DNA from 2 places in the Martelella mangrovi genome. Region 1 is predicted to be linked to the other one. Evidence: predicted binding sites of a transcription regulator. Region 1 holds the regulator's gene; the other holds the start of a gene.
What was found. Region 1 encodes PhoB, which activates phosphate uptake and scavenging genes when phosphate is short. Its sites were predicted from a motif close to TGTCATNNANCTGTCAT; they were not measured.

Region 1 (4,417 bases):
AGGAATTTGCGCCGAAGAACCGGTTCACCGACCTTATCGAGGTCAACATCAACAATCTGGCGGCCGTGCCCTCCATCGTGTTCGGCCTTCTGGGGCTTGCGGTGTTCATCGGCTTCCTCGGCCTGCCGCGTTCGGCTTCGCTGGTCGGCGGGCTGGTGCTGACGCTGATGACGCTGCCGACGATCATCATCGCGACGCGGGCAGCTCTCAAGGCGGTGCCGCCCTCGATCCGCTCGGCGGCGCTGGGGGTCGGGGCTTCGAAAATGCAGGCGGTGTTCCATCATGTCCTGCCACTGGCCATGCCGGGAATTCTGACGGGAACGATCATCGGTCTTGCCCAGGCGCTGGGCGAAACCGCGCCGCTGCTTCTGATCGGCATGGTCGCCTTCGTGGCCGATTATCCGGCGGGCCCGCTTGACCCGGCAACAGCGCTTCCAGTGCAGATCTACATGTGGGCGGGCGAGGCCGAACGCGCCTTTGTCGAGCGCACCTCTGCCGCCATTATCGTGCTTCTGGCATTCCTGATCTTCATGAATGTCACGGCGGTGATACTGCGCCGCCGTTTCGAAAGGCGCTGGTAGGCGATGGATGAATATGACCGCAAAAAGGCTTGGAAAAAGACGATGAGCGAAAACACATACAAGATGGCCGGTCAGGCGGTGTCCGTCTATTACGGGCAGAAGCGCGCGCTGTTCGATGTCAGCCTCAACATTCGCGAGAACGCCGTCACGGCGCTGATCGGCCCGTCGGGCTGCGGCAAGTCGACCTTTCTGCGCACGCTCAACCGGATGAACGACACGATCGACAATTGCCGGGTGACCGGCACGGTCACGCTCGACGGCGAGGATGTTTACACCTCCGGGATCGATGTGGTGGAACTGCGCGCGCGCGTGGGCATGGTGTTCCAGAATCCCAACCCGTTCCCGAAGTCGATCTACGAGAATGTCGCCTACGGGCCGCGTATCCACGGTCTTGCCCGCCACCGCACGGAATTCGACCAGATCGTCGAGACCAGCCTGATCAAGGCGGGTCTGTTCAATGAGGTCAAGGATCGCCTGCACGAGCCTGGCACCAGTCTTTCCGGCGGTCAGCAGCAGCGGCTTTGCATTGCCCGCGCCATTGCGGTGAGCCCGGAAGTGATCCTGATGGACGAACCCTGTTCGGCGCTCGACCCGATCGCAACGGCCCGCGTCGAGGAGCTGATTTCCGACCTCAGGGAGAACTACACCATCGTGATGGTGACGCACTCCATGCAGCAGGCCGCGCGGGTTTCCGAACGCACGGCGATGTTCCACCTCGGCCATATGGTCGAGGAGAACGATACCGATACGATTTTCACCAATCCCGCGGACCAGCGGACCCAGGATTACATCATGGGACGTTTCGGCTGAGGGGCGGCTGCCGCACGCTCAAGCCAGGAAAGGAAAGAACATGGCCCCCTCGCATATCTCGACGGCATTCGATGACGAGCTGAAATACCTCCAGCGCCGCATTTCCGAAATGGGCGGCCTGGCCGAAGAAATGGTCAGCGAATCGGTCTCCGCCCTCGTCAACACCGATACCGAGCTTGCCGAAAAGGTGATCGCCGACGATCTGGCGCTTGACGAAGCGGAGCGCGAGATCGGCGAGAAGGCAATCGTCACAATTGCCCGGCGCCAGCCGGTGGCTGCGGACCTGCGCGAAATCATGGGCGCCATCCGCATCGCCGCCGACCTCGAACGCGTCGGCGATATGGCCAAGAACACCGCCAAACGGGTGATCTCGGTGCAGGGCACCGGCGTGCCACGCAAGCTGGCCCACGGCATCGAGCATCTGTGCGAACTGGCGCTCCTGCAATTGAAGGAAGTGCTCGATGCCTACACCACGCGCCAGGCCGACAAGGCGAGTTCGATCCGCGAGCGTGATGACGAGATCGACGCGATCTATACCTCGTTGTTCCGCGAGCTTTTGACCTACATGATGGAAGATCCGCGCAATATCACCACCTGCACGCATCTTCTGTTCTGCGCCAAGAACATCGAGCGCATCGGCGATCATGCCACCAACATCGCCGAGATGATTTACTACATCGCGACAGGCGCCCAGCCGCAGGGAGAACGTCCGAAGGACGACAATTCCCCTGCCGTCGGTTCCGATGATGTCTGAAGCCATTTGAGACGAGGGAGATATCAGCCCAATGGTGCCGAAGATAGCAGTTGTTGAAGACGAGGAAGCGCTCAGCGTTCTGCTGCGCTACAATCTCGAGGCCGAAGGCTATGAGGTCGAGACCATCATGCGCGGCGATGAGGCCGAAATCCGGCTGCAGGAGCGGGTCCCCGACCTTCTTCTGCTCGACTGGATGCTGCCGGGGGTGTCGGGCATCGAGCTTTGTCGCCGCCTTCGAATGCGGCCGGAAACCGAACGCCTGCCGATCATCATGCTGACGGCGCGCGGTGAGGAGAGCGAACGGGTGCGCGGGCTTGCGATCGGCGCCGACGACTATGTCGTCAAACCGTTTTCCACGCCGGAACTGATGGCGCGTGTGAAAGCGATCCTGCGCCGCGCCCGTCCGGAAGTGCTCTCCAGCGTGCTGAAATGCGGCGATATCGAGCTTGATCGCGAAACCCACCGGGTTCACCGCAAGGCGCGTGAAGTGCGGCTTGGCCCGACGGAATTCCGGCTTCTGGAATTCCTGATGACGTCTCCGGGGCGGGTGTTTTCCCGCGCGCAGCTTCTCGACGGTGTCTGGGGGCATGATATCTATGTGGATGAGCGCACCGTCGACGTGCATGTCGGCCGGCTGAGGAAGGCGCTCAATTTCTCGCAGATGCCGGATGTGATCCGCACCGTGCGCGGAGCCGGATATTCGATGGAAGTCTAGAGCAGCGGCAAAAAGTTTTTTAAACGATTTAATATCCGTCATTGCGGCCATCCGGCGTTCCGCTATGGTGGCGGGTATGCCATTCGGCATGATGAAATATACCGGCTCCGATTGATTTTTCGGCCCCGACAGTTCAACTCAGGGCCGGAACGGAAACGGCCGCCCCGGCGGCGGCGTGCGCCGACAGATTGTGTCTTGCAAGAGAGTGTCACTCCCGCACCCTGCAAGGTCGTGACGGCGCAAAGACAAAGAGGATTGTTGAGATGAGCAGAGCAAGTTTTGCCGACCCCGCAGTGATGGGCGAACTGATGGCCCGCATGCTGTGGGAAATCGGCGCCGTCCATTTTTCCCCGGATGAGCCCTACAAGCTTGCTTCCGGTCTGGTCAGTCCGGTCTATATCGACTGCCGGCAGCTGATTTCCTATCCGCGCATCCGCTCCACGCTGATGGATTTTGCCGCGGCCAAGGTGCTGCGTGATGCCGGTTTCGAGAAATTCGACTGCGTCGCCGGCGGTGAAACGGCGGGCATTCCCTTTGCCGCATTCCTCGCCGATCGCCTGGAACTGCCGATGATCTATGTGCGCAAGAAGCCGAAGGGCTATGGCAAGAACGCCCAGATCGAAGGGCATCTGGAAGCCGGGGCGCGGGTTCTGGTGATCGAGGACCTGACCACGGCAGGCGGCTCCATGTTCAACTTCATCAATGCCATCCGCGCTGCCGGCGGACTGGTGGAACACGGCATGGCTCTGTTCTATTATGATATTTTCGAACAGGCCGAGAAACGTTTCCGGGAAGGGTGCGTTGAGCTTCATTACCTGGCGACATGGCAGAACGTTCTTGCGGTCGCACGCGAGGAAGAGCTGGCCGACAAGGCAACGCTTGATGCCGTCGGCGCGTTTCTCGATCATCCGATGGAATGGTCGCGGGCCCGCGGCGGCCTTGAGGAACTGATCGTCTAGGCCGGGACGACAGGCGCGGGAACAAAAACGGGAGAAGAGAATGATTTTATGCTGTGGTGAAGCCCTGATCGATATGCTGCCGCGTCAGACCGACAAGGGTGAACCGGCATTTGCGCCCTATGCCGGCGGTGCCGTGTGCAACACGGCGGTCGCGCTTTCCAGGCTTGGCCGACCGACCGGGTTCTTCTCCGGCATATCGTCCGACCTGATGGGCGATATCATTCGCGAGAAACTCGACGCGTCGAAGGTCGATCATTCCTATGTTGCCGTTTCCGACCGGCCGACGACGCTCGCCTTTGTCAAGCTGGTCAACGGCTCGGCAAGCTATGCCTTTTACGATGAGAATACGGCCGGCCGGATGATTACCGAGGATGACCTGCCCGCAATCGGCGAAGACTGCGCGGCCATGCATTTCGGCGCGATCAGCCTGATCCCCGAACCCTGCGGTTCCACCTATGAAGCGCTTTTGATGCGCGAGGCCGAAGCCCGCGTGATCTCGCTCGACCCGAATATCCGTCCGACATTTATTACCGATCCCGCGGGTCACCGTGCCCGGATCGAGCGCATGGCGGCCAAATCGGACATCGTGAAATTCTCC
Region 2 (4,417 bases), on a different contig from region 1:
GCGGCCACGGCAAGGTGCCCATCGGGCCGGTCTATCTGGAAGAAGTCGAGCCGGGAGACTATCGGGTCGAGGATTATCAGGGCGAAAGCCACGCCTATACCGACTGGCGCTGAAAGCCATCGCGGGCCAGTTGCGCCGCACCCTCTGCCGTATCGAGCGCGGGAAAAAGCGCTGTGCCGGACAGGTTTTCGGCAATCGCCCTTCCGATTGCGGGCGAGAGCGTCAGCACGCCGCCGGTAAAGGCCACCGGAAGATTGCCCGCCCGCGCAATCATAATGTTGCCGAGCCGGGCCAGTTCGTAGCCGGCATCGTTGAGCAGACGTTGCGAAAACCGGTCGCCGGCGTCTGCGGCTTTTGCGACGGCCAGAGAAAGCGCACCGATCTTTCCCCGGCCGCCGCCATAGACGAGACGCTTGACCACCGCCCATTCATCGCTGCCGACCGCCTCGAAAAGTGCTGTGGCAAGTGGGGCCATATCGCCATAGGCGCCGTCTTCATCCAGCTTGCGGTAGAGCGCGCGCAGGGCGCAAAGCGCAATCCAGCCGCCCGAACCCGCATCGTCGATCATCAGCCCGCGCCCGCCGATGCGAAGCCGCGTGCCGGACGCGTTGATATGGGTGGCGATTGCCCCGGTGCCGGCTGAAACCAGATGGCCTTCGCCGGGCGAAAACAGCACGCGGAAAGCCAGTTCGATATCGTCAAGCAGGGTCAGGCGGTCCGTCGCGATGCCGGTCGACGTGCCGATGATTGCGGAAATCGCGTCAAAAGCCCCCGGATCATAGCCCGAAAGCCCGATAGCGGCGGCATGGATTGGCCCCGGCAGGCTTGCGCCAATGCGGGTAAATGCCGCTTCAAGCCGCGCCCGGTCTTCCGGTGTTCCGAGAAGTGCACTTGCGCCGGGTGCGCTTCCGCGCCGAACCAGCGCCCCCGCCTCATCGACGACGGCAAAGCGGGAAGCCGTGCCGCCGATATCGCATCCGAGGAAGTGGCCGCGCATTGTGCTCGCCTTACGGGATCGAGGCCAGCCATTCGGGCGTTGCGAATTTCTCCGCCGCAAGCGCCTCGGCGGCCTTGTATTCCTCCGGCGTTACCGTGCCTTCCCGGCCGCCGTTCAGCTCCGTGAAGGTGGCCTTCATCCGGTCGATCACCGCGCGGCGGTCAAGGCCGGTCTGGCTGCGCACGGGGTCGACGCGTTTGGCAGCACTTTTGGTGCCCTTGTCGGACAGTTTTTCGCGGCCGATTCTCAGCACCTGCATCATCTTGGCTGCATCCATGTCATAGGCCATGGTCACGTGATGCAGCACGGTGCCGCCGCCATAGCGCTTCTGCGCCGCGCCGCCGATCTTGCCCTTCGAGCTCGAAATATCGTTGAGCGGCTTGTAGAAGGCATCGACACCCAGATCGTTCAGCGCCTTCAGCACCCAGTTGTCGAGAAAGGCATAGCTGTCGGCAAAGCTCATGCCGTCGACCAGTTCGCCCGGGGCATAGAGCGAATAGGTGATCGCGGTGCCGGGCTCGACGAACATCGCGCCGCCGCCCGTTACCCGGCGCACGATCTCGACGCCGAGCCGTTCGGTGGCTTCCAGATCGACCTCGTTTTTCAGCGACTGGAACGAGCCGATGATGATCGCCGGCCGCTCCCATTCCCAGAAACGCAGCGTCGGCGCGCGCCGGCCTTCGGCGACGGCGCGCGCCAGAACATCGTCGATGGCAAGATGCATGGTCGGCGTCTCACCGCCGGTATCGATGATTTCCCATTCGAAATCGCGCCAGGTCTTGGCCGCGCCGAGTGCCCGGCGCACGGCGATTGCGATCGATTCGACGCTGAAGCCGATGAGGGCCGCATCCGGCCGCAGTTTCGCCTTCAGCGCTGCGACCATGGTTTCCGCCGAGCTGTCGGCAGGCAGGCCTTCCAGTGCCGCGCAGAGATCGGCCAGCGCCTCGGGCGGTTCGAGGAAGAAATCGCCGGCGATCTGCACATTGGTCAGCTTGTCGTCACGCACTTCGAGATCGGCCACCACCAGCTTGCCGCCGGGCACCTTGTATTCGCCATGCATCTGTTAGCACTCCTGCCTTGCCATTATCGGGTCCGGAAAACCGGTTGTCCCTTCCATAGCCTCGCCGGTCCGGTGCGCGCAAGCGAGGCGTTGGCGGGCGGTGTCATGGAAAGGTCGTGAAAATCGGTCTATCTGATATCTGAGGCCGCAACGGGAGGAAGACGCGATGGTTGCCTTCGAGCATTTTGCCGAAATCGATGATGTCTGGGGGCTGACGGAACGGGTGGAAAGCCTTCGTGAACTGGTCACAAACGAGGCGCGCGCCATCCTGCAGGGTTTTGGGCCGGAGGCGGCATCGCTGCCGGGCGTCGTCAATCTGGCGCATTATCTCGCGCTGCGACACCACGATGTGCGCCCGCTCCAGCGTGCGCTGATGCGCCATGGCCTGTCCTCGCTCGGGCGGCTGGAAAGCCGCGTTCTGCCCACGCTTGATGCCGTGCTCGTGGCTTTGGCCGCGCGCGCGGGCCGCCAAAGTGCCGTGCCGTTGCCGTCCGTGGAGGATTTTTTCGCCGGCGAAGAACGGCTGGAACAGGCAACCGATCTGATGTTCGGTCCGCCGCCGGTGCATCGCCGCAGCCGCATCATGGTCACGCTGGCCACGCAGGCCGCCGACGATCCCGCATTCGTTGCCGATCTCGTGCGTCGCGGCATGGACATCGCCCGCATCAACTGCGCCCATGACGAGCCGGATGCGTGGCGGGCGATGGCAAACAATGTGCGCGCGGCAGGCGATGCCGCCGGCCGGCGGATTGCGGTGCTGATGGACATTGCCGGGCCGAAGATCCGCACGGAAAAGGTCGCGCTTGCCGAGACGAAACTGAAGGCCAATGTCGGCGATCGTATCCGCCTGATCGCTTCGGGCGAGCCGTCTCTCTTTGACGATATCCGCTTTTGCGTCAGCGTGTCGTTGCCGGAAATGGTGACCCGGCTCAAGGTTGGCGACCGGGTTTTGTATGATGACGGCAAGCTGCAGACCGTGGTGACGGAGGTCGCCGACGGCATGGCAATCATCCGGGTCGAGCGGGCAAAGGCCAAGGGCGCGCGGCTGAAACCGGAAAAGGGGCTGAACCTGCCCGATACCGCGCTCGGCCTTTCGCCGCTGACGGCCAAGGATGAGGGCGACATTTCCACCGTGATCGAATGCGCCGATATGGTCGGCTATTCCTTCGTCTCGCGGCCCGAAGACCTCGATCTGCTGGATCGGGAACTGGGGGCAGGGGGCAATGCCAGTCCGGGGCTTGGCGTTGTGGCCAAGATCGAGCGGCCGGAGGCGGTGAAAAACCTGCCGGCCCTGATTGCGCGTGCCGCAGGCCGTCGCGAATTTGCCGTGATGATCGCCCGCGGCGATCTGGCCGCCGAAATCGGCTTCGAGCGACTGGCGGAAATGCAGGAGGAAATTCTTTGGATCTGCGAGGCGGCCGGCGTGCCGGTGATCTGGGCGACGCAGGTTCTCGAAAATCTGGTCAAGACCGGCGTTCCCTCGCGCGGCGAAATGACCGATGCGGCAATGGGCGTGCGCGCCGAATGCGTGATGCTGAACAAGGGCGATGCCGTCGGCGAGGGCGTTTCCACCCTCGACACGCTGCTCGCCCGCATGGACGAGCACATGTTCAAGAAGACCCCCGAATTAAGGGCACTGAAGAGCTGGTAGCTCTGTCTATCCCTTGTCCAGCGTCGGCAAAACCGTGGCCACGATCGAGGCGTCGAGGGATTCGTAGGCCGCAAGGTCGATGGTCTCGTAAAGCTCGGCGCGGGTCTGCATGTCGTCCAGCATGGCCTTGGTGGAGCCAGTCTGTTTCAGCGTTGCATAAAGCCGCTCCTGCGCCTTGTTGGCGACCCTGAGCGAGGACACCGGGAAGATCACCATGCGGTAGCCCATGGCCTCGAACTCGGATGCCGTCATATAAGGCGTGCGGCCGAATTCGGTCATGTTGGCCAGCAGCGGCACGCCCTCCATGCGGGCGGCGAATTCGCGGAACATGTCGACCGTATTCAGCGCCTCGGGGAAGATCGCATCGGCGCCGGCTTCCATGAACAGTTTTGCGCGCGCCACGGCGCCATCAATCCCCTCGCTGGCGGCCGCATCGGTGCGGGCGACGATGTAGAGGTGGCGGCGTGCTTTCGCCGCGGCGGCGATCTTGGCGGCCATGTCATGCGGGTCGGCAAGCTTCTTGTCGTTGAGATGGCCGCATTTCTTCGGCAGCAACTGGTCCTCGATGTGCACGCCGGCTGCCCCTGCATCCTCGAAGGTGCGCACCATATGCATCACGTTCAGCGCCTCGCCATAGCCGGTGTCACCGTCGACCAGGAGCGGCAGGCCGCTGGCGCGGGCAATCTGGCGGATGAAGAAGGCGACCTCG

Region 2: the regulator PhoB is predicted to act here: its motif matches at 2,159-2,175, upstream of ABID12_RS10230 (pyruvate kinase).

Annotation. Positions count from the first base shown of each region.
Region 1 covers NZ_JBEPLY010000004.1:25,897-30,313, reverse strand. The annotation lists gene pstA (phosphate ABC transporter permease PstA) at 1-581, shown strand, start outside; gene pstB (phosphate ABC transporter ATP-binding protein PstB) at 585-1,391, shown strand; gene phoU (phosphate signaling complex protein PhoU) at 1,432-2,145, shown strand; gene phoB (phosphate regulon transcriptional regulator PhoB) at 2,177-2,860, shown strand; gene ABID12_RS07000 (orotate phosphoribosyltransferase) at 3,124-3,819, shown strand; gene ABID12_RS06995 (carbohydrate kinase family protein) at 3,860-4,417, shown strand, end outside.
Region 2 covers NZ_JBEPLY010000006.1:6,147-10,563, forward strand. The annotation lists gene ABID12_RS10215 (lysine-2,3-aminomutase-like protein) at 1-113, shown strand, start outside; gene ABID12_RS10220 (N-acetylglucosamine kinase) at 95-997, opposite strand; gene lplAB (lipoate-protein ligase LplAB) at 1,008-2,057, opposite strand; gene ABID12_RS10230 (pyruvate kinase) at 2,224-3,708, shown strand; gene prpB (methylisocitrate lyase) at 3,715-4,417, opposite strand, start outside.